2 regions of the Vibrio ponticus genome follow, and region 2 is predicted to be linked to the other one. Evidence: predicted binding sites of a transcription regulator. Region 2 holds the regulator's gene; the other holds the start of a gene.
The links. Region 2 encodes MetJ, which represses methionine synthesis genes. Its sites were predicted from a motif close to TTAGACNTNTANANGTCTAA; they were not measured.
Positions count from the first base shown of each region.

Region 1: metK (methionine adenosyltransferase) is a predicted target of MetJ. The motif match lies at 9,658-9,677, and genes of this name have one in related genera.

Region 1 covers NZ_AP019657.1:2,534,553-2,550,372, reverse strand. Annotated here, with positions in the region: gene thiP (thiamine/thiamine pyrophosphate ABC transporter permease ThiP) at 1-195, shown strand, start outside; gene thiQ (thiamine ABC transporter ATP-binding protein) at 182-886, shown strand; gene yjgA (ribosome biogenesis factor YjgA) at 968-1,495, opposite strand; gene pmbA (metalloprotease PmbA) at 1,605-2,948, shown strand; gene ruvX (Holliday junction resolvase RuvX) at 3,029-3,457, opposite strand; gene GZN30_RS11325 (YqgE/AlgH family protein) at 3,530-4,093, opposite strand; gene gshB (glutathione synthase) at 4,149-5,096, opposite strand; gene rsmE (16S rRNA (uracil(1498)-N(3))-methyltransferase) at 5,109-5,840, opposite strand; gene GZN30_RS11310 (endonuclease) at 5,948-6,667, opposite strand; gene GZN30_RS11305 (SprT family zinc-dependent metalloprotease) at 6,743-7,240, opposite strand; gene GZN30_RS11300 (DUF2189 domain-containing protein) at 7,326-8,126, opposite strand; gene metK (methionine adenosyltransferase) at 8,431-9,585, opposite strand; gene tkt (transketolase) at 9,907-11,916, shown strand; gene GZN30_RS11285 (hypothetical protein) at 11,966-12,202, opposite strand; gene epd (erythrose-4-phosphate dehydrogenase) at 12,424-13,449, shown strand; gene GZN30_RS11275 (phosphoglycerate kinase) at 13,603-14,763, shown strand; gene fbaA (class II fructose-bisphosphate aldolase) at 14,920-15,820, shown strand, end outside.
Region 2 covers NZ_AP019657.1:3,061,685-3,077,504, forward strand. Annotated here, with positions in the region: gene murB (UDP-N-acetylmuramate dehydrogenase) at 1-56, shown strand, start outside; gene birA (bifunctional biotin--[acetyl-CoA-carboxylase] ligase/biotin operon repressor BirA) at 53-1,009, shown strand; gene GZN30_RS13845 (DUF3135 domain-containing protein) at 1,126-1,476, shown strand; gene GZN30_RS13850 (co-chaperone GroES) at 1,652-1,942, shown strand; gene groL (chaperonin GroEL) at 2,010-3,653, shown strand; gene GZN30_RS13860 (sensor domain-containing diguanylate cyclase) at 3,896-5,371, shown strand; gene glpX (class II fructose-bisphosphatase) at 5,491-6,498, opposite strand; gene zapB (cell division protein ZapB) at 6,867-7,109, shown strand; gene metF (methylenetetrahydrofolate reductase) at 7,354-8,241, opposite strand; gene GZN30_RS13880 (bifunctional aspartate kinase/homoserine dehydrogenase II) at 8,732-11,143, opposite strand; gene GZN30_RS13885 (O-succinylhomoserine (thiol)-lyase) at 11,144-12,310, opposite strand; gene metJ (met regulon transcriptional regulator MetJ) at 12,533-12,850, shown strand; gene GZN30_RS13895 (malic enzyme-like NAD(P)-binding protein) at 13,354-14,628, opposite strand; gene rpmE (50S ribosomal protein L31) at 14,877-15,098, opposite strand; gene priA (primosomal protein N') at 15,548-15,820, shown strand, end outside.

The sequences.
Region 1 (15,820 bases), 530 kb from region 2:
CTTGGCGCGATTGCCTTATTTGGCGGACAAGAGTTTCGCACGCTACCTCTGTATCTATTCCAACTGCTAGGCAGCTATCAAATGGAAGCGGCAGGGGTGGTTTCGTTGACCCTGCTGATATTGAGTGTGGTCTGTTTTACCTTGATAGAAAAACTGTTTAAAACAGAGACAAAGGTTAACCATGATAAACGTTAAGCAAGTTCACTATACCTATCATAATCAACCATTCGATTTCGACTTGCAGATAGCGCCTGGCTCGATTTGTGCTCTGATGGGACCAAGTGGTGCGGGTAAGTCGACGCTGTTGGCATTAATAGCGGGTTTCATCGAACCACTGAGTGGCGACATCATTGCTGCCGGCGACTCGCTGATAGGTAAAGCGCCACACCAAAGACCCGTCGCGATGTTGTTTCAAGAGCACAACTTGTTTGCTCATTTGAGCGTTCGAGAAAATATCGGTTTAGGTTTGCACCCAGGTTTGAAACTGACGGATGAGCAACAGCAGCAAGTGGCGTTGGCAGCGCAACAAGTGGGGGTGGGTGAGTTTCTTGACCGCCTACCAGAGCAACTCTCAGGTGGACAACGTCAACGAGTCGCCTTGGCGCGCTGTTTTGTTCAGCCACATCCGATTTGGCTACTGGATGAACCTTTCTCTGCGCTTGATCCGCTGTTGCGAGAAGAAATGTTGAATTTGGTAATGCGTTTAGCCAATGAACGCAATCTAACCGTGGTGATGGTGACGCACCATGTTAGTGATGCGCGTTCAATTGCGACGGATTTTGCCTTTATCACGGATGGCAAAATTAGTGTTGCCGAGAAGATCAATCAGCTAAGTGCTGAGCACGCAAACCCTGAGCTAGCAGCGTTTGTTAAAGCGGGACATTGATCGGGTGATAGCAGATTCTAAAAATAAAAAAGGTTGCCGCATTGGCAACCTTTTGACTATTTCGAACAGCGTTAACTCGAGTTAGAACTCTTCGTCATTCAGCTCTTTGATGATTTGGAAAATTTCACGGTACGCCTTTGGTGGCTTGTTCGATGATTTTTCTTTTGCTGCTTGACGAGCTAGCTGGCGTAGACGTTGACGGTCTGCCGCTGGGTAAAGCTCCATCACTTCGTCAATTGCTGCGTCGCCTTGCTCAACAACACGATCACGCAGTTGCTCAAGCTTGTGCAGTACCGCCGTGTTTTGTGAGTGCTTGTTACGAATCTTATCCAGTGCTGCTTGAATTGGTTCTGGATCTTCGTAACGCATCAATTTACCAATGCGTTGCAATTGACGACGACGCGCTTCGTTTTTAAAACGTTGTGCATCTTGAATCGCTTCCGCTAGCTCTTCGCTCAATGGGAATTTTTTCAGCGTAGAAGGTTTTAGACCAACCAGCTCTTCGCCTAGTTTTTGCAACTCTTCCATATCGCGTTTCATCTCGGATTTACTAACCCAGATGATCTCTTCTTCCGGTTCCCATGGCGCTTTTTGATTTTTACGTGCCATCTGTTTTGCCTTATTTGACTATCTATTCCTCTATTTTAACAAGAATCGTGGGGAGAAAGCGAAATTCTTGTTATCCTAGAAGCAATACTCACCAATATTTAGATGAAATATGGACGTAAAAGAGCAAGTCGCTCAGCAACGTGCTGAGCTAGAAGCTGCAGTCGCGAAAGCGCTGGAGATGGCAGCAGTCAAAGCTGATGCCGCAGAAGTTGCCATTACTAAGTCAACCGGCTTAAGTGTTTCCACTCGTATGTGCGACGTGGAAAACGTGGAATTCAATAGCGATGGTGCGCTGGGTATTACTGTTTACCGTGGTCAACGTAAAGGCAGTGCATCAACTTCTGATTTGAGTGAGAAGGCGATTCAGCAAACGGTATTAGCCGCGTTAGATATCGCACAATACACTTCTGAAGATCCTTGTGCGGGTCCGGCACCAAAAGAATTGATGGTGCAAGAGATCCCCGATCTTGACTTGTTCCACCCTGACACGCCAGATCCTGATTACGCAGCGCAAGTGGCGATTGCCGCAGAAGAGCGCGCATTGGCGTTTAGCAGCAAAATCAAGCAGAGTGATGGTGCGAGCTACGATAGCCATTACGGCGTGAAAGTATATGGTAACAGCCATGGCTTACTGGCGAGTTATGCTAGCAGCCGTCACAGCACCAGTTGTTGTGTGATTGGTCAAGGTGCCAATGGTGAAATGGAGCGTGATTACAGCTATACCGTTGCGCGTCATAAAGATGATTTATGGGCACCAGAGCAAGTTGGTGCGCAAGCCGCTGAGAAAACGGTAAGTCGCTTAGACGCGAAGCGTCTTGCTACCGGTAAATACCCAGTGATGTTTGCTGCTGATGTGGCTACAGGGCTGTTAGGTCACTTAGTGATGGCGATCAGCGGTGGTAACCTCTACCGTAAATCTTCGTTCCTGCTTGACCACCTGGGTGAACAGATTCTGCCAAGTTGGTTTAATCTTTCTGAGCGTCCGCATGTCTTACGTGGTCTAGCGTCTAGCCCATTTGACAGTGAAGGTGTCTACACCCGTGATACGGAAATTATCACTGATGGTGTATTGGCAACCTACCTGCTAACCAGTTACGCGGCGCGTAAGATGAAAATGACCCCAACGGGTCATGCTGGTGGTATCCATAACTGTTACGTGCAATCAACCGGTCAGAACTTCGAGCAGATGCTCAAAGAACTGGGTACGGGCTTGCTAGTGACAGAAGTCATGGGACAGGGCGTTAACGTGGTAACGGGTGATTACTCACGCGGTGCTGCGGGCTTCTGGGTTGAAAACGGTCAGATCCAATACCCAGTGTCTGAAATTACCATTGCGGGTAATTTGAAAGATATGTATCAGCAGATTGTCGCGGTTGGCAGTGATGTCGAAACGCGTTCACAGATCCAAACCGGTTCTATCCTGCTAGAAACCATGAAGGTAGCAGGCGAGTAATCGCACTCAATTTGAAACGAAAAATCCCAAGCTCAGGCTTGGGATTTTTGTTTTCAGCAAATGCTCACTGAGCAGGGCGATTATTCACCCCACTGGGCTTCAAACCAACTTTCTAAAATTACCACGGCAGATTGGCAGTCGATATTGCCTTTCGAGAGTGCTTTGTAGCCACCCATTGAAAACAGCTCTGCACGCGCTTCTGCGGTGGATAGACGTTCATCATGCAACTCGACAGGTAAGCCGTAACGACCTTGTAGGCGCTTAGCGAATTTCTTCGCACGTGGCGTGATGGTCTCTAAGTCTTTACCGTGCAAATCGGTAGGTAGACCAACGACAAGTAGGTTGGGTTGCCACTCTTTGATCTGCTTTTCAATATCATCCCAGTTGGGGATGCCGTCATTGGCTTTGAAGGCTTTAAGTGGTGAAGCGGTGCCAGTGATCTCCTGACCAATTGCACTGCCAATGCTCTTGGTGCCAAAGTCGAAAGCCATGATGGTTCTGTCAGACATAGTTTACTTCTAATTAATATTTAAAGGAGTGAATTGCGAGTATTTATCGGCGCAACGATTTATCGCTATAGCCTAGGCGTGCCCAATGTCACTTGATAGTTGGGCGACATCAATACCGAGCATCTGCACGGCTTTTTGCCAGCGCTCTTTTACTGGGGTTTCAAACAGCACACTTGGGTCCGCTTCTACGGTTAGCCAGGAGTTTTCAGCTAATTCCACTTCTAACTGTCCCGCTTCCCAACCTGAGTAACCGAGTGCGACTAAGTAATGATTCGGCTCAGCTTCAGTCCCCAAGACACTTAAGATATCTTTTGAGGTGGTGACTGAGATTTGATCGGTCATTTGAATGCTCGACTCGTAGCGGTCTTTTGGTTGATGCAAAATAAACCCACGATCTTCAGAGACCGGACCACCATTAAGTACTGGCATCGCCAAGTTTTCAGTTCTTAGCTGGGGATGAACTGGCTGGACATCGACTTGCTCCAACATTTTTCCAACCGTGATTTCAATCGGTGAGCTGATCATCAGCCCCATGGCACCATCTTGGTTGTGTTCACAAATGTAGATAACGCTGCGTTTGAAATAGGGATCTTTCATCCCTGGCATTGCGACCAAAAAGTGGTTAGTTAAATTCATAAGTATCCAGCCTTATGTCAAACCAAATTGGGGCGAACTCGCGCCCCATTGGACTCTATTTTTGAATGCGACGCTCGATAGCATCCATCAACTTGCCCGTAATTGAGATATCGAAAGCGGCTTCGATTTCACGAATACAAGTCGGGCTTGTTACATTGATTTCAGTTAGCTTGTCACCAATAACGTCGAGGCCAACAAAGATCAGCCCTTTTTCTTTAAGTGTAGGCGCTACAGCTTCAGCGATCTGTTTATCTGTCTCGCTAAGTGGACGCGCTTCACCACGACCGCCAGCCGCTAGGTTACCGCGGGTTTCCCCTTCTGCTGGGATACGCGCTAGGCAGTAAGGCATAGGCTCGCCATCAACCACCAGAATACGTTTATCACCGTTGCTGATATCAGGAACGAAGGTTTGTGCCATCGCGTAGTTTTGACCGTGGTTAGTCAGCGTTTCAATGATTACCGAGACGTTTGGATCGTTCTCTTTGACACGGAAAATGGACGCGCCGCCCATGCCGTCGAGTGGCTTCAAGATCACATCGCCATGCTCTTCACGGAAAGCTTTAATTTTTTCTGCTTTACGCGTCACAATCGTGGTTGGCGTTAACTCTGGGAACCAAGCGGTAAACAGCTTTTCGTTACAGTCACGTAGGCTTTGCGGTTTGTTGACGATCAGCGCACCTTCATCTTCTGCACGCTCAAGAATGTAGGTCGCGTAGATGTATTCAGTATCGAAAGGGGGATCTTTACGCATCAACACAGCGTCTAAGTCTGCCAACTTAATCGTTTGTTCTGATTTAAACTCATACCAGCCATTTGGATCTTCTTTGAGCTCAACCACTTTGGTATCTGCGATAGCGACACCTTGATCTAGGTGCAGATCATTCATTTCCATGTAGTGGATTTCGTAGCCACGACGCTGCGCTTCTAGCATCATGGCAAAGCTAGAATCCTTCTTAATGTTGATGGACGAAATAGGGTCCATCACAATGCCAAGTTTGATCATGATCTTCTCCGTTTAACCAAGGTCGCCAAAGCGAACTTGCAGGGCTGTAATTGCGGTTAACGCTGCGGTTTCAGTGCGCAGTACTCGCGGACCTAACAACGTTTCTTCAAATTGGTATTCTTGTGTCATATCGATCTCCTGTGCGGATAAGCCGCCCTCAGGACCAATCAGTAGACGCACTTTTTCCACCGGTGTTGGTAGCGTGTTGATTGAGTATTTTGCGCGTGGATGCAGGTTGAGCTTCAAGCCGTCGTATTCTTCAGCACACCAATCTTCGAGTTTCATGATTGGGCGGATCTCTGGCACGGTATTACGACCACATTGCTCACAAGCACTAATGGCGATCTTTTGCCATTGGTCGAGCTTCTTCTCGAAACGCTTTTGATCCAGCTTCACGCCACAACGCTCAGAGATGAGTGGCGTAATGGTGTTGACGCCAAGTTCTACCGATTTTTGAATGGTGAACTCCATCTTATCGCCACGTGATACCACTTGACCAAGATGCAGATCCAAAGGCGATTCACTGCTGCGCTCAATACGCTCGGTCACTTCTACTTCGACCGATTTTTTTGATACCGAGCTAATTACGGCTGGAAACTCCGCACCGCTGCCATCAAATAACAACACCTCTTGGCCTGCCTGCATGCGCAACACACGACCAATATGACCGGCTGCGTCATCGCTTAGGGCAATCACGCCAAGTTGGTGGATAGTTTCAGGGTGGAAAATTCGAGGAATTCGCATGGTGTATCAGTTCCAGCTTAATTTTAATATCTAGAGAGTAACATGGATGCGTTAAGCAGAAAAAACAAGGGTTCGACTGCTTAACGCCAAGGTTTAATTACTTGCGATTACAGCTTGCGGCAAGCTTCAATCACGAATGGGTTGTGGTTGCCTTGTACTTTAGCAATGCGTTTATCACGCTCACATTCCCACTTTTCTGCTGGGTAAGATTTATTCCACGCCAGCATTAGGTTGCGCTGCTGTTTTGACAGTTTAAAGCCATACTCTTGGCTCATATACAGATAAGTACGCGCAATTGAACCGCGAGCACGATCTGGTGGCATTACCTGGCGCTGTTTAAAGTTAACCTGCATTTCGCAAGCACCATAGGTTACACCATCAATACCGTTCCATTGACTGAAGTTGAAGTTAGAACGGTCGCCGTTAACCTCACCAATCGCGGGTGTGAGGTTGTGTAGATCGGCTTCCATCATTTTGAACTGCTTATCACGGCGTGAGCAGTTCTTACGACCGCCGTCTTGCCAACATTGTAGCTGGTGACCAAATTGCCATGCGGGTACAACGTGTTCCCACTCGATGCGCGTTGCACGTACTTTTTGGGTTTGTTTGCGGATCTTATAACCACAGCCTTCAAGATCTGGGATGCCTTTTTTGCCTTGCCAATTGATATCACAACCACAGTAAAAGCTGGTGGCGTAGTTAATATCTTGTTCAAGATCTTTATAGATACTGACCGCTTCACGTTTCGCGGCTGAAAAGGAGGTTGGTGGCGCAGCCACCGCACTACCTGCGGTAACCGCAAGTAATAGACATAAGAGTTTACGCATTAAAAAGTCTTATAAAGGAATGACTTTTTGCATGATAGCACTCAAATTAAGACTTTCTAGTTGATAATTTAACAATTAAGACAACTGGCGACCGGTAAAGTTAAGCAGTTGCTGACATTTTTGACAGCGGTAACTGGCTTGATGACGGATGACTTTGTTATGGCGACGAATCGACAGTGGGTAGAAGGTACATTGGCACTGATATTCAAAGGTTTTGCCTTGTACTGATTGGGTGGCAAAACTGTGGGTGGTATTGGCTGATACGCCAAACACTGCTTCCATCACGCCTTGCCACTCTTTGCCATGTGGGCGTACGCGCCCATAGACTTGATACGTGATCAAGTGGGCCACTTCATGGGGAATGACTTCTTCAAGAAAAGCTTGCTGGTTCTCGACAAATAGCACTGGATTTAAGCGGATTTCATTCAGTTGCAAGTAAGCTTTGCCTGCGGCTTTTCCGCGTAGAGCGTAACGCATAATTGGTTTGGCGAACGGACGTTTAAATGCTTGTTCAGCTAATTGTAAGCAGTGAGCGACCTTTTGCTGTGCCCGGTAGCGAAGTTCTATATCCAAAGTGATTCCATCGAGTCGTGCCAGAGACAATTCAGCCCAGCAAAAGCGCTGGGCTGAGGCATCATAGCTTGGAAGGTTTAATCTGTTAAGGTTGATGTTTCTTCTTAATCACTTCGTGATAACCGTGCCATGTGGCATAGCCCAAGATAGGCATGGTAAACAACATCCCAATCCCGTAAGTGGCAAAACCAATCAGTACCCCACCACAAATTACCGCAGCCCATACCACCATGGCGGGAATATTGGATCGCACGGCGTTAAAGCTGGTAAATACTGCCGTCATCATATCTACGCGACGTTCCATCATCAGTGGAATAGAGAAGGCAGAAATACTAAATACGACACATGCCAATACGAATCCAACCATGGAGCCAATCACCAAGAAGGGAAGGAAATCAGTCAGTGGTGCGCCCTGTACGGAAGGGTAGAGTGCATGCAGTAAAGCGGCGATACGCATCCAGAAAATCATACAAACGGCTAAAAGCACGGCGAAAGCCCATTGTGAACTGGAATTGCGACCTATGGCTTTGATGGAATGGAAAAGAGTGGCGCTATGCCCGCGTTCTCGCTCCCAACTGGCGTCGTAAAGACCAAGAGCAAGGAAAGGACCGATCAGCATGTAAACCACGAGGCTTGGCATGATGACCAAATGTGTGCCTTGCCATTGGACTAACAGCACGATACCGACCGCAGCCGCCATAAAGCAGAGTCCATAAAAGGCGCTGATGATCGGCATACGCACAAAGTCGTGTAAACCAAGTGCTAACCAATGGAACGGTGCACTAATGCTCACCGTATTGCAGGGAAAGGTTCGAGCATACTCATGGTTGGGGACCGTTTTCCGCTCTTGTTTCAGTTCTGATGGATTGTTAACTATTCGAGGCATGACTCCTCCTTGATTGTCTCTCACTAAAGCCACTAGCGCGCGTGGCTATAAATAGCGATGCTGACTAACGCGAGGACATCTTATTGTCGTGAGCCGCATCATGGTTTTGTACGTCACAAATAACATTTAACATTAATTTAACTATTGGCGCAGATGAAAGAATTTACAAATTATTTGCTGCTTGGCGTGTTAGTTGAGGGGATCTTCGAACAAGAAAAAGCCCTTGCATCGGCAAGGGCTAGAAATAGGCATTACTTTAACAGTTTGAAATGAAAGGCTTAACAGCCGACAAACTGAGTAGGAATTATTTGATACCAGCAAACTCACGCAGTAGAGCCGCTTTATCAGTCGCTTCCCATGGGAACTCTTCGCGACCAAAGTGACCGTATGCTGCTGTCTTTTTGTAGATAGGTTGCAGTAGGTTCAACATCTCTTGTAGACCGTATGGGCGTAGGTCGAAGAACTGACGTACCGCTTCAATAATGATGTTGTGCGCTACTTTTTCAGTACCGAAAGTTTCGATCATGATAGACGTTGGATCTGCAACACCGATAGCGTAAGAAAGTTGGATTTCACAACGATCAGCCATACCTGCCGCAACGATGTTTTTCGCTACGTAACGTGCTGCGTATGCTGCACTGCGGTCTACTTTCGATGGATCTTTACCAGAGAATGCACCACCACCGTGACGCGCTGCGCCGCCGTAGGTATCGACGATGATCTTACGACCTGTTAGACCACAGTCACCCATTGGACCACCGATCACGAAACGACCTGTTGGGTTAATGAAGTATTTGGTCTCTTTGTTTAGCCACTCTGAAGGTAGAACTGGTTTGATGATCTCTTCCATCACCGCTTCGCGTAGATCTGGAGTAGAGATTGAATCACAGTGCTGAGTTGAAAGTACAACTGCATCGATACCAACGATCTTGCCTTGGTCATACTGGAACGTCACCTGAGATTTTGCATCAGGACGTAGCCAATCAAGCGTACCGTTTTTACGTACTTCTGCTTGGCGTTGAACTAGGCGGTGTGAGTAAGTGATCGGTGCTGGCATCAGTACGTCAGTTTCGTTACATGCGTAACCGAACATAATGCCTTGGTCACCTGCGCCTTGCTCTTTAGGATCAGCCTTATCAACACCTTGGTTGATGTCTGGTGATTGCTTACCGATAGTATTTAGTACTGCACAAGAGTTAGCATCAAAGCCCATGTCTGAGTGAACGTAACCAATTTCACGTACTGTTTCACGAGTGAGTTCTTCGATATCTACCCATGCTGAAGTGGTGATCTCACCACCCACCATTACCATACCGGTCTTAACGTAAGTTTCACACGCAACACGTGCTTTCGGGTCTTGTTCTAGGATCGCATCAAGAACAGCATCAGAGATTTGGTCTGCAATTTTATCTGGATGGCCTTCTGAAACAGACTCAGAAGTAAACAGGTGCTTAGCCATGTGAGCTCCATATTTGGTTGAAAAGAGCAGGCTTTACCTACTCAAAAAAATAGCCTTAGGGTGTGTAGGTGTTTCTACATCTAGACGTCTATTTTAAATTTGATAGCTCGAATTACAAGCTCTTTTTCATGAAAATTGTGAAACAAACGTTTGCATCGCCACGTGGTGGTGACGCGAAGTTTGCTTATTTCGACGCTAAAAAGGCTTTTTTTGTGTTTTTTTTGTCTGGAAAACGTTTGCAGTGCTCTGGTCGCTTTGAGAGAATACGCCCACAACAATTCCCCGAACGATTAACTCGCTTACTTGCACTCAGGAGCAGACATGTCTTCTCGTAACGTTTCTTTGAATAGAAAGCTTGCTAACGCAATTCGCGCTCTAAGCATGGATGGTGTTCAACAAGCTAACTCTGGTCACCCAGGCGCACCTATGGGTATGGCAGATATCGCTGAAGTTCTTTGGCGTTCTCACCTAAACCACAACCCAGCGAACCCAGAATGGGCTGATCGCGACCGTTTCGTACTGTCTAACGGTCACGGCTCAATGCTAATTTACTCACTACTACACCTAAGTGGCTACGAGCTATCTATTGACGATCTGAAAAACTTCCGTCAATTGCACTCGAAGACCCCAGGTCACCCTGAGTACGGTTACGCGCCAGGTATCGAAACAACCACTGGTCCTCTAGGTCAAGGCATCACCAATGCTGTGGGTATGGCAATGGCTGAGAAAGCAATGGCTGCTCAGTTCAATAAAGAAGGCCACGACATCGTTGACCACCACACTTACGTGTTCATGGGCGACGGCTGTCTAATGGAAGGTATCTCGCACGAGGCATGTTCTCTAGCTGGTACGCTTGGTCTTGGTAAACTAATCGCATTCTGGGATGACAACGGTATTTCTATCGATGGTCACGTAGAAGGTTGGTTCTCAGATGACACACCGAAACGTTTTGAAGCGTACGGCTGGCACGTAATCCCAGCGGTGGATGGTCACGATGCTGAAGCGATCAACGCTGCAATCATCGCTGCGAAAGCAGACCCACGCCCAACGCTAATCTGTACCAAAACCATCATCGGTTTTGGCTCGCCAAACAAATCAGGTTCACACGATTGCCACGGTGCACCACTAGGTGCAGAAGAAATCGCAGCAGCGCGTGAATTCCTAGGTTGGGAACACCCAGCATTTGAAATCCCAGCTGACGTTTACGCAGAGTGGGATGCAAAAGCAGCAGGCGCTGACAAAGAAGCGGCTTGGAACGCAAAATTTGACGCGTACGCAGCAGCATACCCTGCAGAAGCGGCAGAGCTTAAACGTCGTATCAACGGCGAACTGCCTGCACAGTGGGAAGAGAAAGCAAGCCAAATCATTGCTGACCTTCAAGCAAACCCAGCGAACATCGCATCACGTAAAGCATCACAAAATGCACTAGAAGCATTTGGTCAAATGCTACCAGAATTTATGGGCGGCTCTGCTGACCTAGCGCCTTCTAACCTAACCATGTGGTCGGGCTCTAAGTCTCTAGAAGCAAACGACTTCTCTGGTAACTACATCCACTACGGTGTACGTGAGTTCGGTATGACCGCGATCATGAACGGTATCGCGCTACACGGTGGTTTTGTTCCTTACGGTGCAACTTTCCTAATGTTCATGGAATACGCACGTAACGCAATGCGCATGGCTGCTCTGATGAAAGTTCAGAACATCCAAGTTTACACGCACGACTCTATCGGTCTTGGTGAAGACGGTCCAACTCACCAACCGGTTGAACAAATGGCTTCACTACGTCTAACACCAAACATGAGCACATGGCGTCCATGTGACCAAGTTGAGTCAGCAGTGGCTTGGAAACTGGCGATTGAGCGTAAAGATGGTCCTACATCATTGATCTTCTCTCGTCAAAACCTAGCGCAGCAGCCTCGTTCAACAGAGCAAGTAGCGGACATCGCTAAGGGTGCTTACATCCTAAAAGATTGCGCAGGCAAACCGGAGCTAATCCTAATCGCAACAGGTTCTGAAGTTGAACTTGCAGTGAAAGCGGCAGAAGAGCTAACAGCAGCCGGTAAAGCGGTACGTGTAGTATCAATGCCATCAACCGATGCATTTGATAAGCAAGACGCCGCTTACCGTGAGTCAGTACTGCCATCAGATGTGACGGCACGTATCGCAATTGAAGCCGGTATTGCTGACTTCTGGTACAAGTACGTTGGCTTTGATGGTCGCATCATCGGTATGACTACCTTTGGTGAGTCAGCGCCTGCTGAGCAACTATTTGAAATGTTTGGCTTCACAGTAGAAAACGTAGTGAACACTGCTAACGAACTACTTGCTTAAGCAAAGATTAGAAATGAAAAACCGAGCAATTTGCTCGGTTTTTTTATGTCTACTCAAACTCGTTGCCTTTATTGTCCAGCTCTTTGTGACCACAAACTTTACACTCAACATAGCGATCCATATCGTAGTATTCACCGCCATTAATAAAGGTATGTGCGAGTAATTTAATCCGACCCAGTAGCGAAGTATCGGTATCGTAGCTGCTTGGCTTACGTACCATGATTTCACTATGTGGTGTATCAGACTGACATTTTTTACAAAAGTGCGAAGCGGGATATGACAACATAACCTATTCCTTTGGTTGATAAACAGTGAGAAAAATCGCCGAAGGTTGCTGCGCACTGTAATCAAGCCTAGCGCGAGAAAGTGTAAATTGTTAGTGGCATCAAGGATTACACAAGTGTACAGCGAGGGGCTGCGTAATATGTCACTCTTTTGCTGCTTATAGGGGGGATATCGAGTACCATCGGTAACCGATAGAACACATATAATAAAGGCGATGGAACTATGCTGAAAGTTGCGATCAACGGGTTTGGACGAATCGGTCGGAATGTTTTACGTGCTGTCTATGAGAGCGGTAAACATCACGAGATCAAAGTGGTAGCAGTCAATGAACTAGCCCAGCCAGAAGCTATGGCACATCTACTTCAGTACGACACGAGCCACGGTCGATTCGGCAAGCGCATTAGCCATGATCAAGAACATCTCTACATTCATCACGACAACGGCGATCAAGATGCCGTGCGTATCCTACATCTAAATGAAATAAAATTACTTCCTTGGCGAGATCTCGATGTTGATATCGTATTCGATTGTACCGGTGTGTACGGATGCCGAGCCGACGGTTTAGCTCATATTGAGGCGGGGGCGAAAAAGGTTTTATTCTCTCACCCGGGAGATAATGATCTTGATAACACCATTATCTACGGCGTGAACCATGAAACCTTAACCGCAGACCAAACTATTGTCTCCAACGGCTCTTGCACCACCAACTGTATCGTGCCGATCATTAAAGTACTCGATGATGCCTTCGGCATTGATTCGGGCACCATTACTACCATTCACTCCTCAATGAATGATCAGCAAGTGATCGATGCTTATCACACCGATTTACGCCGAACTCGCGCGGCGAGCCAATCGATCATTCCGGTTGATACCAAATTGCATCAAGGTATTGAAAGAATCTTCCCGAAATTTTCTAACAAATTTGAGGCAATTTCTGTAAGGGTACCAACGGTAAACGTTACAGCAATGGATTTAAGTGTCACAATTAGTACAAATGTGAAAGTTAATGACGTAAATCAAACCATTATTAACGCATCTCAGTGTACATTACGTAATATTGTTGACTATACTGAAGCACCACTGGTTTCGGTGGACTTCAATCATGATCCGCACAGCGCCATTGTTGATGGTACCCAGACAAGGGTCAGCAATGGTCAGTTAGTGAAAATGCTGGTGTGGTGTGATAACGAATGGGGCTTTGCCAACCGCATGCTGGATACGGCATTAGCGATGCAGGCTGCAAAATAGAGAGCCCTGAACGGATATGGAGAAATAATTTATTTCTACCCTTGAAATAAATTGTAGAGATCTCCATATTCGTAACCAGATTAAAGAATTCACAGGCTTGGCAGGGTTGCCGAGTTGTCAAAAAACTTTATTTAATATTTGAGAGGACAAATCATGTCTGTAATCAAGATGACTGACCTGGATCTAGCAGGTAAACGTGTATTCATCCGTGCTGACCTTAACGTGCCAGTAAAAGACGGTAAAGTAACTTCAGATGCACGTATCATCGCATCACTTCCAACTATCAAACTATGCCTAGAAGCAGGCGCGAAAGTGATGGTTACTTCTCACCTAGGTCGTCCAACTGAAGGTGAATACGCAGAAGAGTTCTCTCTACAACCTGTAGTTAACTACCTAAACGACGCACTAGACTGCGAAGTTAAACTAGCGAAAGACTACCTAGACGGTCTAGAGCTAAACGCTGGTGAACTAGTGGTTCTTGAAAACGTTCGCTTCAACAAAGGCGAGAAGAAGAACGAAGAAGAGCTATCTAAGAAATACGCATCACTATGTGATGTATTCGTAATGGATGCATTCGGTACAGCTCACCGTGCACAAGCTTCAACTCACGGCGTGGGTATGTTTGCTGACGTAGCGTGTGCAGGTCCTCTACTAGCTGCTGAACTAGAAGCACTAGGTAAAGCAATGAGCAACCCAGAGCGTCCACTAGTTGCTATCGTTGGTGGTTCAAAAGTTTCTACTAAACTGACTGTTCTTGAGTCGCTATCTAAAATCGCTGACCAACTTGTTGTTGGTGGTGGTATCGCGAACACATTCATCGCAGCTGAAGGTCACAACGTAGGTAAGTCTCTATACGAAGCAGACCTAGTTGAAACTGCACAAAAACTAATGAAAGAGTGTGCAATTCCAGTTGCAACTGACGTTGCTTGTGCAAAAGCATTCGATGAAAACGCAGAAGCTGAAATCAAAAACGTTGCTGACGTTCAAGATGACGACATGATCTTCGACCTAGGTCCAGATTCAACTGCAGCTCTAGCTGAAATCATCGCAAACGCGAAAACTATCCTATGGAATGGTCCTGTAGGCGTATTCGAATTCAAGAACTTCGAAGCAGGTACGAAAGGTATCTCTGAAGCAATCGCTAAGTCTGCAGCATTCTCTGTAGCAGGTGGTGGTGACACGCTAGCAGCTATCGACCAATTTGGTATCAAAGCTGACGTTTCATACATCTCTACTGGCGGCGGCGCTTTCCTTGAATTCGTTGAAGGTAAAGTTCTTCCAGCAGTTGAAATGCTAGAAGCACGCGCAAAGTAAGAATTAAAAGAGCGGGGGAGTAATCTCCCGCTCTGTTGTTTGCTGCATGTCACAATATTCTCTGATAGAATAGCTTGAGTTGTGAGCAAACGTTTGCAAAATTTTAAATTAGTAAGTTTTAATTTTTAAAACGACAGATAAATAGGACTACATCCCATGTCTAAGATCTTCGATTTCGTAAAACCAGGTGTTATCTCTGGTGATGACGTTCAGAAAGTATTTGAAGTTGCTAAAGAGAACAACTTTGCACTTCCAGCAGTTAACGTAGTTAACACTGACTCAATCAACGGCGTACTAGAAGCTGCAGCGAAAGTTAAAGCTCCTGTTGTTGTTCAGTTCTCTAACGGCGGTGCTGGTTTCTTCTGTGGTAAAGGTCTAAAACTAGAAGGTCAAGAAGCTCAAATTCTTGGCGCTGTAGCTGGTGCTAAATACGTACACGCTGTAGCTGAATCTTACGGTGTTCCTGTAATTCTTCACACTGACCACGCTGCGAAGAAACTACTTCCTTGGATCGACGGTCTACTAGACGCGGGTGAAGAGTTCTTCGCTCAAACTGGTAAGCCACTATTCTCTTCTCACATGATCGACCTTTCTGAAGAGTCTCTAGAAGAAAACATCGAAATCTGTGCTAAGTACCTAGAGCGCATGGAAAAGATGGGTATGACTCTAGAATTCGAACTAGGTTGTACTGGTGGTGAAGAAGATGGCGTAGACAACACTGATATGGATCAGTCTGAGCTATACACTTCTCCAGAAGACGTTGCATACGCATACGAGAAACTAAGCCTAATCAGCCACCGTTTCACTATCGCAGCATCTTTCGGTAACGTACACGGTGTTTACCAAGCTGGTAACGTTGTACTGACTCCAACTATCCTACGTGATTCTCAAGCATACTGTGCAGAGAAATTTGGTATTGCACCAAACGCGCTAAACTTCGTATTCCACGGTGGTTCTGGTTCAACTGAAGCAGAAATCAAAGAGTCTATCTCTTACGGTGTTATCAAAATGAACATCGATACTGATACACAGTGGGCAACTTGGGACGGTATCCGTA
Region 2 (15,820 bases):
TTATGGGCGCGCAACATGAAACCAATCTAGTAGCGCTGCGAGGACGGGTTAAATGAAAGAGCATTCAATCAAGTTATCGATTCTAAATACGTTAGCTGATGGCAATTTTCACTCAGGTGAAGGCTTGGGTGAGCAGCTTGGCATTTCGCGAGCTGCGGTTAGCAAACACATCAAAGGCATTCAAGCGTGGGGCGTCGATGTGTTTAGCGTGCAAGGTAAAGGTTATAAGTTAGCTCAACCGATGCAATTACTTAATCAGCAACGGCTGCAAGATAAGGTCAATGTTCCTCTAGCGCTAATTCCCGTCATTGATTCGACTAACCAGCACCTACTTGAGCGCATTCATAGCTTAGAGTCTGGCTCGGTCTGCTTAGCGGAATATCAAAGCCAAGGGCGTGGTCGTCGTGGGCGAGAGTGGGTGTCGCCATTTGGCTGCAATCTCTACCTCTCTATGTACTGGCGCTTAGAAGCGGGCATGGCTGGCGCAATGGGTTTGAGCCTAGTGGTGGGTGTCGCAATTGTTGAAGCGATGGAGAAATTAGGTATCGAAGGTATCAAGCTTAAATGGCCGAATGATCTCTATTACCAAGACAAAAAGCTGGCAGGCATCTTAGTCGAAATGTCCGGGCAAGCAGGTTCTGCTGCGCACCTTGTGATTGGTATGGGGATGAATTTACGTATGGCAGGTGATACTCAAGGGATTACTCAGCCGTGGTCATGCCTCAGTGAGGTCACGGAGCAGGATATCGACCGTAATGAGCTTGCCGCTGAGTTGATTAACACTCTTGAAAATGCCCTGAATGAATACGAGATGTCGGGCATGCAAGGGTTTGTTGAGCGTTGGAATCGCTTAGATAACTTCTTAGGACGTGAAATCAAATTGATTATGGGTAACCGAGAAGTCAGTGGCGTTGCTCGTGGCATTAATGAGCAGGGTGGGGTGTTGATTGAAACTGAGCAGGGCATTGAGACTTACATCGGTGGCGAAATTTCACTAAGAGGCATCTAGTCGGCTCAATCTTGTCTCAATTTTAAGTCGTCTTAAATGTGAGACATCTTTAGAGGACAAATTTGCTCTGATATGAACTAGGCTCAATATAAACAGCCAGTTTATGTGAGGGTAAGATGGAATTACCACAACAGCAGCAATTGCCGTCATTTGATGAGTTAGTCAAACTTGCTCAGGAAGATGAAGCCGCCTTTGAACAGCTTAAGCGCGAAAAGTGTCAAGAGATGATTCAAGGTGCTTCACAAGATATGCAGCCGCGGCTTTGGGCGCAACAGAGCCATATTGACCGATTGGTTGGGCACTGCAAAAACCCTCACCATGTTAACGTTGTCTTGATGCAAGAACTGCGAAAGCAAGTGCATAAGTTTCAGCAAAGTTTACAAGGCGGACTTGAGACAAAAGAGCCAGAAAAAACCGCTAAACTGAACGTAATCTCCATTAATGAACGCTTCTCTGATTGGCGATAGATTTAATACGGCAGATTAAAGGGCTCTTTGAGCCCTTTTTTGTTGTCTTTCTCACAAAAATCACTCTATCTCCCCTTGGGTTTACTCCCTTTGCCCATATATCGTTATCACAAGGCTTTAAAGTTGCTTTAAAGCAATTATCAAATCACATGGAAATTTTCAGGAGAGACGACCGATGAACATTCGTCCATTACATGACCGAGTTATCGTAGAGCGCCAAGAAGTTGAATCTAAGTCTGCAGGTGGCATTGTGCTTACTGGTTCTGCTGCGGAAAAATCGACTCGCGGTGTTGTTCTAGCTGTTGGCAAAGGCCGCATCCTAGAAAATGGCACTGTTCTACCTTTGGACGTTAAAGTTGGTGATTCTGTTATTTTCGCAGAAGGCTACGGCACGAAAACTGAGAAAATCGACGGTAAAGAAGTTCTTATCATGTCTGAAAATGACATCATGGCTATTGTCGAGTAATAGCAATCATTGAGTAGTTTTTACTCTGATTCATACAACAGATAAACCAGAATAAAGGAAATAAAAGATGGCTGCTAAAGACGTTAAATTTGGTAATGACGCACGCGTAAAAATGCTAGAAGGTGTGAACATCCTAGCTGACGCAGTAAAAGTAACACTAGGTCCTAAAGGCCGTAACGTAGTTCTAGACAAATCTTTTGGTTCACCAACTATCACTAAAGATGGTGTATCGGTAGCGCGCGAAATTGAACTTGAAGACAAGTTCCAAAACATGGGCGCGCAAATGGTTAAAGAAGTTGCGTCTCAAGCAAACGACGCAGCGGGTGACGGTACCACAACGGCAACAGTACTTGCGCAAGCTATCGTAAACGAAGGTCTTAAAGCTGTTGCTGCGGGTATGAACCCAATGGATCTTAAGCGCGGTATCGATAAAGCTGTTATCGCAGCAGTAGAAGAGCTAAAAACGCTATCAGTACCATGTGCAGATACTAAAGCTATCGCGCAAGTAGGTACAATCTCTGCAAACTCAGATACAAGCGTAGGTAGCATCATTGCTGAAGCAATGGAAAAAGTAGGTCGCGACGGTGTTATCACTGTTGAAGAAGGTCAAGCACTACAAGACGAACTTGATGTTGTAGAAGGCATGCAGTTCGACCGTGGTTACCTATCTCCTTACTTCATCAACAACCAAGAGTCAGGTTCTGTTGATCTAGAAAGCCCATTCATCCTGCTTGTAGACAAGAAAGTTTCAAACATCCGTGAACTTCTTCCAACGTTAGAAGCAGTAGCAAAAGCTTCTCGTCCACTACTGATCATCGCAGAAGATGTAGAAGGCGAAGCACTGGCAACGCTAGTCGTGAACAACATGCGCGGTATCGTGAAAGTGGCTGCGGTTAAAGCACCTGGTTTCGGTGATCGTCGTAAGGCAATGCTGCAAGACATCGCGATCCTAACTGGCGGTACAGTTATCTCTGAAGAAGTTGGTCTAGAGCTTGAAAAAGTGACTCTTGAAGACCTAGGTCAAGCGAAGCGCGTGGCTATCACGAAAGAAAACACCACCATTATCGACGGTGTGGGTGAAGAAGCGATGATCCAAGGTCGCGTAGCGCAAATTCGTCAACAAATCGAAGATGCAACTTCGGATTACGACAAAGAGAAGCTACAAGAGCGCGTGGCTAAGCTAGCTGGTGGTGTTGCGGTAATTAAAGTTGGCGCAGCAACTGAAGTTGAAATGAAAGAGAAGAAAGACCGCGTAGAAGATGCTCTACACGCGACTCGCGCTGCCGTTGAAGAAGGCGTAGTGGCTGGTGGTGGTGTAGCACTTATTCGTGCAGCATCTAAGATTGTTGACCTACAAGGCGACAACGAAGAGCAAAACGTTGGTATCCGCGTTGCACTACGTGCAATGGAAGCGCCAATCCGTCAAATCACTCGTAACGCAGGTGATGAAGAGTCAGTGGTTGCGAACAACGTGAAAGCGGGTGAAGGCAGCTACGGCTACAACGCAGCAACAGGTGAATACGGCGACATGCTAGAGATGGGTATCCTAGACCCAACGAAAGTAACGCGCAGTGCACTACAGTTTGCAGCCTCTGTTGCGGGTCTAATGATCACTACAGAAGCAATGGTAACTGACCTACCACAGAAAGATTCAGGCATGCCTGACATGGGTGGTATGGGCGGCATGGGTGGTATGGGCGGCATGATGTAATCATCCTCTCTCACTCAGTGATAGTCTCATTTATAAAATCGTTGAATGGGTTGGTTGTAAAGTATACACTCCGCCCCTTGAGTAGATAGAGACTCATCCAGTGCTGATTAAAAAAAGCCGAAGTAAATGCTTCGGCTTTTTTAGTGTCCGCACTTCAGGCTTATATACATAAATATAAGTTTCTTAGAAACAGCGGGTTAAGTAATGTTGCTCGTTTTAGTCGAGAAGTAGAGCCATAGTTAGTGATTACCGACGATAAAATAGGATACAAAAGACTGTTTGTAGGGATCACAACACTTTTTATTATCATACTGACTTTTTTAGTCCTTGATTCAGCAGAAGAGTCGCAGCAGAAGTATGAAAGACAAAAACAGCGAGTAGAAAGGCTGCTGGAAGACACGAGCCAAGTGATTAACGCCTTGGACTACAGCATTACGTCACTCTATCCGCTGCAAAATGATCGCTATGTATTGCCCCATACGATCAAGCTCAACGGCGACACCTGTAATTTTGGTGGCAAATCGCATACTGGCAAAGAGTACGACTTTATGTTCTCTGGACCCAAAGAGATGTGTAATAACCACTCCCTTTTATTTCAGGAAGCGTATCGACGCCTATTTGTCGCACCATCCATGGCGTACTTTGCGAAAAGTATTAGCCACATATCATCGATCTACTTCATCTCTACCAGCAAGTTCATCATCTCTTCGCCCAAAGCTTTTGCCCAAGCAATCGAAGGTGATGCATTTGATAAAGTGATTTCAACCCGACCGTATTGGGTACGAACCGTTGCTTGCTCTGAAAACTTCGACAGTGTGATTTATACCGGAGACTATCAAGATTACATGACAGGTAAGCGTGTCGTGACAATTACTCGCGGTATCTATGTTGATGGTCAGTTCAAAGGTGTCCTAGCGATAGATAATGATTTGGACCATTTAATCGAGAACTATATTGGCGATTATCGGCTGACTGAAGAGCAGGGCGCTAATAGTAAGGATGTGTTTAGTTTTACCTATTCGCAGCCCGTGCTGGTGGACGGTAAAGAAACGGGGCTATATCTAACTGTACATGAGCCCAAACGCATCCACCTATGGCATATCTTTGAAGTGGAGAGGCAACGTTTAATTGCTTTGATCTCTTTCTACATTTTGGCTTTGTGTATTATTTGGTTCCGCTATACCCAAGTCACGCATTTGCAGTTAAAACAGTTAGCGATGTTGGACCCAATGACCAACCTACTCAATCGACGCGGTTTCGAAGCGAAACTGAAAGATCTGCCAGTGAGCCAGTATTTGGCGATAGCGGTATTTGACATCGATAACTTTAAAGCGATCAATGATAGCTGCGGGCACCAAGTTGGGGATGACATCATCTGCCAAGTGGCGAAGCTATTAAGCACCAGTTTACGCCAAAGTGATTTGATTGCTCGCTTTGGCGGAGAAGAATTTGTGATCGCGATTACCAGTGAAACGGCTGAATTAGCACAACTGGTTCTTGAGCGAGTGCAGAGTGATATTAGCTCCCCGGAGATACGCCTGTGTGATGAAACGATTTCTGTCACGGCGTCTGGTGGTGCAATCATTTATAAAATGAACAAAATGATCAGCGCCGCGCAGGTGTGGCAAGGCAAGGGTATTGTCGCGGCTGATAAACTGCTCTACCAAGCGAAAAAAGCCGGGAAAAATCGTATCATTATCGACATAGATAATGGCTAAGCGATTCCTGTATCAAGTTTAACTGTGCTGACTGAGCGGTAACGCCAAGCCGTTTGGGAAAGCGACACAAATAAAAAAGGATGGCATTTAGCCATCCTTGTTCAATTTTTCGCGAACGATTACAGAATGATGTCGCGTACTTCTGGGTCTTTACGCTCCAGGTAGTGAATCGACTTAATGCGACGAATCGTGCGGCAGCGACCACGGATCAGCAGAGTTTCTGTGGTTGCGATATTACCTTGGCGAGTGATGCCTTCTAGCAGATCACCTTTAGTGATACCGGTGGCTGAAAAGACCACATTGTCGCTGCGCGCCATGTCTTCCATTTTCAGTACGATACCAGCTTCGACACCCATCTCTTTACAGCGAGCTAATTCTGCTGCGCCGTAAATACGGTTTTCTTCGGTATCGCCTTTCACTTCGTGACGAGGCAGCAGACGACCGTGCATGTCACCATCTAATGCGCGGATCACCGCGGCAGAAACCACACCTTCCGGTGCTCCGCCAATGCAGTACATCACGTCCACTTCGCTATCAGGCATACACGTTAGGATAGAAGCGGCTACGTCACCATCTGGCACGGCGAATACACGCACGCCCATCGCTTGCATTTCGGCAATCACTTGGTCATGACGAGGCTTTGCCAGTGTAATTACGACCAGTGTATCCAGCGTTTTGTTTAGCGCAGCTGCAATGTTCTCTAGGTTTTCTTTCAGTGGTTTGTTTAGGTCAATGCAGCCTTTTGCACCAGGACCAACCACCAATTTTTCCATGTACATATCAGGCGCTTTCAAGAAGCTACCTTTTTCGCCAGCAGCTAATACAGCCAATGCATTCGATTGACCCATTGCTGTCATACGCGTCCCTTCGATAGGGTCGACAGCGATATCAACCGCATCGCCACCAGTTCCCACTTGCTCACCGATGTAAAGCATCGGTGCATCATCAATTTCACCTTCACCGATCACAATCTCACCGCTGATCTCAGTTTTATTGAGAAGGGTGCGCATTACCTCAACCGCGGCACCGTCAGCAGCGTTTTTATCGCCACGACCAAGCCATTTATAACCGGCTAGTGCTGCGCCTTCAGTGACTCGAGAAAATGCCATTGCTAAATCGCGTTTCATGATGACTCCAAATAGGTTTATGGAAGGAACTAAATTTTGGCGCGATTCTACCACATCAAAAAGAAAACGTTTGCCTTTTTGCCGTGCAGAGATTGAATTTGATCAATAAAGCACTGTAAAGTGGGTTGCCGAAGCACTGTCAGCCTAACCGTCAATGCATGGCTCGCCTCAGTTTTGCGTCTATTCAGCGCAGTTAAGTGGAGTCATTCAGTGATAAAGTTAGGTAAATGTCAGTAACTGGTGCTTTTTTGCGCGAATAGCGCACAATATCAAATATAGGGCGTGTGTCTCTCGGCTGTGCTAAGTAGAATGAGGGTAATACGTGAAGCGTTCTTCACTTCAACCGAATAAATCAAAGGTAGGCTAAGATGTCTTTTGAAGTACTAGAAAAACTAGAAGCAAAAATTCAAACTGCAGTAGATACAATCGCACTTCTTCAAATGGAAGTTGAAGAGCTTAAAGAAGAAAAAGAAAAGCTATCTTCTGAAGCAACAGAACTACGCACAAGCCGTGAAGAGCTTGAGCAAAAATCTCAGCAAATGCAACAAGAGCACGCTGCATGGCAAGACCGCATCCGTAGCCTACTAGGCAAAATGGATGAAGTAGAATAAGCTGCTGAGAGCTGAGAGCTGAGAGCTGAGAGCTGAGAGCTGAGAGCTGAAGAGAGGCTGACCGAAAGGTTGGCCTTTTTGCTATCTGGAGTTTAGAACTTGAGCTTAGAGCTTGAACTTAGAATGGCTTCAAACAGCTTTTGGATCATGGGTGGTCAAAAGCGGATATCGGAAACAGTAACGGTAGACAAATAAGGCCAGCGAGCACTGACCTTAGAAACGTTAATTATCAACGACAGAGTTGTTAGCGCGGACGAACACCGAGGGTATGACACAAGGCATAAGTCATCTCTGCACGGTTAAGTGTATAGAAGTGGAAATCCTTAACACCTTCACGGCTCAATACACGCACCATATCGATCGCTTGGCTTGCCCCAACCAGCTGGCGTGTTGTCGGATCATCATCTAGCCCTTCAAACTGTTTTGCCATCCAACCTGGTACTTTGACATTATTCTGAGCAGCAAAGCGTGACGCTTGCTTAAAGTTCGAAACTGGCAGAATCCCCGGTACGATTTCCACATCAATACCAGCCGCGACGCAGCGGTCACGAAAACGCAGGTAGCTCTCTACATCAAAGAAGAATTGGGTAATGGCGCGGTTAGCCCCGGCATCCACTTTGCGCTTTAGGTTAAGTAAATCAGCTTGTGCGCTCTTTGCTTCTGGGTGGACTTCAGGGAAAGCTGCAACTGAGATATCAAAGTCATGACGTGCTTTTAATAGCTCAACCAGATCTGAGGCATACATATCTGGCGCACCGCCACCGAGTGGAATGTCACCACGCAGCGCAACAATGCTTTGAATGCCGTTTGACCAGTAATCATCGGCGATTTGAATCAGCTCTTCTCGGGTCGCATCAATACACGTTAAGTGTGGCGCTGCCACAAGCCCGGTTGCTGACTTAATATCTTTGATGATTGAGTGAGTACGGTCGCGCTCACCTGAGTTGGCGCCATAGGTAACGGAAATGAATTTTGGTTTGAGCGTTTTTAAACGATGGACAGAATTCCACAAAGTCTCTTCCATCTTTTCACTGCTCGGTGGAAAAAACTCAAATGACACATTAATATTGTCCGATAATTCAGCAATATTCTGATTTAAAGCGTCGATATGACTGGCGTGTGTGTATCCCATCTTGCTCTCCCTGTGGCTGCCTCTGCCACTCGCTATTTTAAATTCCTTTTGATGCTTATACTCAAGTGACTTCAAGGTGCAGAATTCAGAGCAATGTCACTGTTACTAGATCAAGGAAAGCAATGCAGTGTAATAGCGGGCTATTGCCAAATTGCTTGACGCAGAAATAGGGACAGTGACATGCTCCCGAAGGGCGAGTTGCCTTGGTCCGCATACTTCGTTAACGATTTTTGATTTAGAACCACTAGATCTTCAAATCGTTGTCTTGTCTGCAAACCAAGTCATTCTCGCTGAAACTCGCACCTTGAGGTTACTTGAGTATAGACGTCTATATGTCCACAGAATGTATTGAATAGAGTTTAAAGTCAACAAACTGATTATGAATTTTATTCAAGTTGATAATTAATCTATCTCAAGTTAATTACTTAAGTGCAATGTAGTTACATACAAAAAGGGCGCGATAGTTACCCATCACGCCCCTGTTATTTAGTTATAGCTGACTTGAAAGCAAGTTTAAGTCAGATTGGATTGCACCCGCAGTGACCTCTCTGCCTGCTCCAGGTCCCCGTATCACCAGTGGATTATCTTTATACCACTTACTCTCGATGGCAAAGATGTTGTCACATGGCAGTAAGTTTGCCAGCGCATGCTCACGGGTAAGCGCTTCGACCCCTACCGTTGCTTTACCATTTTTCTCTAAGCGAGCAACGTAGCGCAGCACTTTATCTTCGCGCTGGGCTTTACGCAGTCGCTCTGCCAATAGTTCGCTGAGTATGTGCCCATTGTCTAAGAAGTCATCCAGCGGTAAATCGACTAACTCTTCTGGCACTAAGCTTTCAACTTTTACAGCACCTGGTTCAATCGTCAAACCGGATTCTCGCGCCAAGATTACCAGCTTACGCATCACATCTGAGCCATCGAGATCATTGCGCGGATCAGGTTCCGTCAGACCTTGTTGCCAAGCCAAATCTACCAGATCGGCAAAAGGAACCGAGCCATCATATTGTTGGAATAGCCAAGACAGGGTGCCAGAGAAAATTCCCGATAGGGCGACAATCTCATCGCCACTTTCGCGCAGATCTCTGACGGTGTGGTTGATTGGTAAACCCGCCCCCACGGTGGCGTTATATAGCCAGTGGCGATTAATTTTGGCAAACGCATCTTGTACTTGATGGTAGTACTCACTGGATGCAGAACCTGCCACTTTGTTGGCTGAGATCAGGTGCATCCCCTGTTCTGCAATTTCGACGTAACGCTCAGCCAGTTCATGGCTGGCAGTGACATCTAACACCACCGCATCATCATAGCCTTGAATCGCGCCTAAACGTTTGATCCACTCGCCAGATTGGTATTCAATCGCTTCGGCATCAAAACGCTGATTGGCTTGTGATGCATCGATACCATTGGCGTCAAACCAATAGGTTTGGCTATCAATGATCGCCACCAATTCAAAGTTCATCCCGCGACGCTTTTCTAGTTCCAGTTTTTGTTCTGCAAACAAGTTGAGCCAACTGCTGCCGATGTTGCCTTTACCACATAGGGCAATCGCGACGCGCTTTTGTGCTTGAAACAGTTGGTTATGCACGCCTTGCACCAGCGTATCGGTCTCGGTTTTGCGCAGGACAGCAACCAAACTTAACCCAGAGGCGGATTCGCAAATAAATTCTACTGGGGCGTTTTTCAGCTGTTGGTAGAAACCGTAGCAATGATTCGGGTTTTTGGTTACCCCTGCGCCAACTGCTGCCACCATCGAATAGCCCTCTTTGAGCTTAATCTCGGCTTCGATGGCACGATCTTGCAGATGGCTCAGTGCGCCGCCTGCAATTTCTGCGGTATAGGTGAGGCGCAGGCAATGCTGATCATCTTGCGCTTCATACGCCAAAGGCTCGAGCTGTGCGCGGGTTAAGCCAGCTAACGTCTCTTGAGAGAGACGCAAGAAGTCGTGCCCTGATGAGAAGTGCAGTTCAATCATTAACACTTCATCAAGTGAAGAAATAATTTTTGCACCGCGACCAGAAGCCAGCACACGTTCAATACGCGTCGAGCCGGATTCAGGCTCGTAACTGCAACGCAAATGACAATCCATGGTGCTTTGCGCGACAGGCTGTAAGGTGCGGCTATGCAATACAGGCGCAGCAAGACGAGCAAGTTCACTGGCTTCATCAAGACGCAGTAGTGGCAGTAGGCAAGCATCAGCGACGAGGCGTGGATCTGCGCTGTAAACGCCAGCCACATCACTCCAAATGGTCACACGAGAGACTTGAGCGAGTGCGCCAATCACGGTTGCTGAGTAGTCAGAACCATTACGACCCAGCAGCACAGTCTTACCTTGTTTGTCTTGCGCCATAAAGCCAGTGATCACCACGCGGTGATGAGCATGTTGCGCGAGAACTTCTTTGAGTAGTGGGTAAGAAGCGCCGCGGTCAACTTCTGGTTGTGTACCTGCTTCAGCACGTAGAAATACACGCGAGTCTTGGGCGCGAGAAGGCAGCTTATTTTGGTTAAGCAGGGCAGCAAGCAGGCGTGAAGACCAGCTTTCGCCATGACCTAATACACAAGCTTGTTCGATTTCACTCAGTGGCGCAGTCAGCTCACCAAGTAATTTAAATTCATCATTCAGTTGAGCAAGTAACGGCTCTTTGCTCTCTCCTTCAAGCAGTTGCTCGATTAAATCTGTCTGAAACTTCTTTAACTCTTGTAGTGCTTCATGGGCAAGGCGACCATCTTTGTGTAAGCCATCAATAAACTCGATCAGCTTGTTGGTGGTTTTGCCGGCTGCGGAGACCACAATCAAATCGTCTTGCTGCGAGTATTCTTTAAGAATATTGACTACGCGGCGGTAGCATTCTGGATTTGCTAAACTGCTGCCACCAAACTTGTGCAGCTGTCTTTCCACGCTCATTTAGTTGTCCTCCGCTGCCACATTAAAGGCTTGCTCTAAATCGCTAATTAAATCTTGTACATCTTCCAGCCCTACCGAAAGGCGCAGCAGCTGTTGAGATACGCCAGCTTCCGCTAAGGCGGCTTCACCCATCGCTCGGTGCGTCATTGATGCTGGGTGGCATATTAAACTTTCCACACCGCCAAGGGATTCAGCCAAAGAGAATAGCTTAAGCGCGCTAACAAAAGTTTTAAGCTGCTCAAAACTGCCAGCGAATTCGAAACTGAGCATCGAGCCAAAGCCAGATTGCTGTTTTAGCGCAATCTCATGCCCAGGATGCTCCGGTAGGCTAGGGTGGTAAATTGTGCCGACACTTTGGTGATTTTGCAGATAGCTAAGGATCTCGCGAGAGCTTTCTTCATGCACGCGCATACGTGCGCCTAAGGTGCGTAGACCACGCAGTGTCATATAGCTATCAAATGGGGTGCCCGTCGCGCCAATGCAGTTGCCCCACCAAGCAAGCTCTTCTGCGTGTTGCTCAGTTTTGGTGATAACAACGCCGCCGATTACATCAGAGTGACCGTTGATGTATTTGGTGGTTGAGTGAATAACAAAGTCAGCGCCAAGTTCCAGAGGCTTTTGGAATACGGGTGTCAAAAAGGTATTGTCGACAGCTACTAAGGCATCAACCGCATGGGCTTGTTCACATAAAGCCGCAATATCGACCACGCGTACCAGCGGGTTAGAAGGGGTTTCAACCAGCACCAGTTTTGGTTTTTGCGCTAACGCTTCAGCAAGCGCGACCGGATCGGACTGGTCAACAAATAGAACTTTGAAATCGCCTTTTTGCGCGCGGGTATTAAACAATCGATAGCTGCCGCCATAGCAATCATGCGGCGCTACGATCAAATCGTCAGGTCCGAGAAAGGCGGTTGCCCACAAGTTCAATGCGGAAGTGCCACAGTTAGTAATTACCGCGCCTTTGCCTGATTCTAATTCAAACAGAGTTTGTTCCAACAAGCCGCGATTTGGGTTGCCTGAGCGGGTATAATCATATTTAGGCACTTCGCCAAATGCAGGGAAACCGTAGTTGGTAGAAAGATAAATTGGTGGAACCACGGCATGGTGTTGAGTGTCAGACTCGATGCCAGTGCGAACCGCAATAGTAGCAGGCTTGTGGGTGCTCATAAGTGTATCCTTCCAGAACAATAGTGACTTGTCAGTTTGAATGCGATATATCTACACAATCAGCATTGATACATCACGTTCACAATCCATTCACGCTACTTTACTGTTGTTAAACTGAGACGTCAACACATCTAGACGTCTATATGTCTTTGCTTGTAGCCTTAAAAGCCGCTAAAATTAGACTTTGCAAAAATTACTGACTAACAATAACGAAGGTGCGCAATGGCAGACTGGAATGGCGAATACATTAGCCCATACGCTGAGCATGGAAAGAAAAGCGAACAAGTAAAGAAGATTACTGTTTCAATTCCATTGAAAGTATTAAAGGTGTTAACCGATGAGCGTACACGCCGTCAAATTAACAACCTACGCCATGCAACGAACAGTGAACTGCTATGTGAAGCATTTCTGCATGCTTACACAGGTCAACCGTTGCCAACAGATGAAGATCTACGTAAAGACCGCCCAGATGACATCCCATCAGAAGCTAAGCAGCTTATGACCGAAATGGGCATCGAATTTGAAGCGTTCGACGAATAATTGTTAGCGTATTCTTGCTGCATCTGAATTAAAGCACCAGTTCAGATGGTGAGAAAACCAGAACATAAAAAAACCGCAGTTCATTAGCTGCGGTTTTTTGTTTTAGAGCGCCCATACTTCAATTTGTCATTCCATAGAGCGCGCAGCGCGAGTAGGGAATCTTGTTTTCTAGATTAAACCAGAGATCCCCAACTCGTTCGTTCCTCACTCTTGAGGATGACAAAGTAAGGTATATCCATAGAGCGCCCATACTTCAATTTGTCATTCCATAGAGCGCGTAGCGCGAGTAGGGAATCTTGTTTTCTAGATTAAACCAGAGATCCCCAACTCGTTCGTTCCTCACTCTTGAGGATGACAAAAGTAAGGTATGTCCGTAGAGAGGCGAAGCCGAACGTTCGCGAATCCGTAAGCCTCGTTTTTACGAGGCGTTCCGTGTACCCACTTCCGTAAGCCTCGTTTTCACGAGGCGTTCCGCAGTCCCGCATCCGTAGCGCAGCGTTCCGCTACGCCATATACCCCTCAGGCATCTCAATACGCGCTACACCAGAATCAACTGCAGCTTGCGCTACCGCTTTTGCTACGCGTGGCAGTAAGCGGTGATCCATTGGTTTTGGAATAATGTACTGCGCGCCAAACTCCAGCGCTTCAACTCCAGCAGCTTTAAGTACTTCGGCTGGAACAGGCTCTTTGGCTAGCTGGCGAATTGCTTCTACCGCAGCAAGCTTCATCTCATCGTTGATTTCGCTTGCACGCACATCTAATGCACCACGGAAGATAAATGGGAAACATAAAACGTTGTTAACTTGGTTCGGGTAATCACTGCGACCAGTACCCATAATTAAATCATCACGGACTTGATGTGCCAATTCCGGTTTGATTTCTGGATCTGGGTTTGAACAAGCAAACACGATTGGTTTGTCTGCCATTAGCTTGAGATCCTCTGGTGGTAGCAGGTTAGGACCCGATACGCCTAAGAAAATATCCGCACCTTCAATCACATCTTCTAGCGTGCGTTTGTCAGTGTTATTAGCAAATAGCTTTTTGTATTCATTCAGATCATCACGGCGAGTGTGGATCACGCCTTTACGGTCAAGCATGTAGATTTTTTCACGCATTGCACCGCACTTGATTAGCAGTTCCATACACGCCACTGCGGCAGCGCCTGCGCCAAGGCAAACAATGGTTGCGTCTTCTAGCTTCTTGCCTTGCAGTTCAATCGCATTGAGCATGCCCGCAGCCGTAACAATCGCGGTACCGTGCTGGTCATCGTGGAAAACCGGCACGTCACAACGTTCAATCAACTGTTTTTCAATTTCAAAACAGTCTGGGGCTTTAATATCTTCAAGGTTAATACCGCCAAAGGTATCAGCGATATTGGCGACGGTATCGACAAACTCTTCGATAGTGCGGTGTTTTACCTCAATATCAATCGAGTCTAGACCTGCAAAACGCTTGAACAGTAGCGACTTACCTTCCATTACTGGTTTTGAAGCCAGAGGACCTAAGTTACCCAAACCAAGAATTGCCGTACCGTTTGAGATCACCGCGACCATATTACCCTTGGACGTGTACTTGTAGACGTTATCTGGGTTTTGCGCGATTTCGCGTACAGGCTCGGCGACGCCAGGGCTGTATGCGAGTGCTAGATCTTTGGCTGTTTCGGCAGGTTTGGTTAGCTCGACTGAAATTTTCCCAGGTACTGGGTTGGCATGGTAATCAAGCGCTTGCTGACGGAACAGTTCTTCGGCGGTGTATTCTTGTGATTGGTCATCTGACATGGTGTTTTGTTTCTCGTTATCGTTGGTTGTTAAGCAAAAGTTATTCTATACCCATAAAGTCAAGCTGCATAGGCAAGAATGCGATTGGTGTAACCATTATGTCGGTTTGAGCGTCTGATAAGACCAGATAGCTCACAAATTTGCATTTAAGCGGCAAATAGCGAGGGAAGGAGAAGGGAAGAGGTAAATAGCAGGCAAGAAAAAAGGACGCCTGAGCGTCCTTTTTATAATCGGTATAAAAGTAGTAATTACTTCTTGCCGCTTGATAGAGCACCGAAACGCTTGTTGAAGCGATCAACACGGCCGCCTGTATCAACGATACGTTGCTTACCAGTGTAGAATGGGTGGCACTTGTCACATACGTCTAGGTGGATTGACTCTTTACCTAGAGTAGAGTTGAACTCGAAAGAGTTACCGCAAGAGCAAGTAGCTTGTACTGCTTTGTATTCTGGGTGAATACCAACTTTCATGGGAAAACCTCAAATAGGCCGTGTCGCCATCCGATTCTAAGCCGGACACCACACGTAGTTAATAAAAAATTTCGCATACCGCTTGATGAATAAATCCTCAAGCCATAATGCTAAGGCGCAGTATAGTAATGAATCCGCTAGTGAGGATCAACAGATTTACTAAAATTATTGCTACTTTTTTCACCATTAGCCAGAGTCTAGCGCGTTATTATCTTTGAGAGTAACTATTCCCAAACTAGTTGGACCATCAGGTAGGCGACAAGCGAGCAAAGCCTCTGAGCATAGCCATTAATTTGGACAGGGTATGTAATGAGGTTTGGGAGGGCAGTGTTGATGTTTTAAAAGACAGTGCTGATGGTTCAAATAGGAAGGGAGAGGGAAATAGAATCAAGCGACGTTTTGCTTTAGACTGATCCCGTTCATTACTCACAAGTGTTAGCGTCAATTTTATGCGTCCTACCATTGCTCGGGTGGCACTGCCTGTACCGTTAGATAAGCAATTTGATTACTTGATCCCAAGCCACCTTTTCCCTGTGATTGGTGGGCGCGTCTCTGTGCCATTTGGACCGAAAACCTTAATTGGCATTGTCACTGAGTTAACCAATCATTCTGAATTTAACCAAAGCCAGCTAAAAGCGATTAAGCAGGTGCTTGATAGCCAGCCGGTATGGGCTGATTCACTCTATCAATTGCTCAAATGGTGTAGTCAATTTTACCAGTAC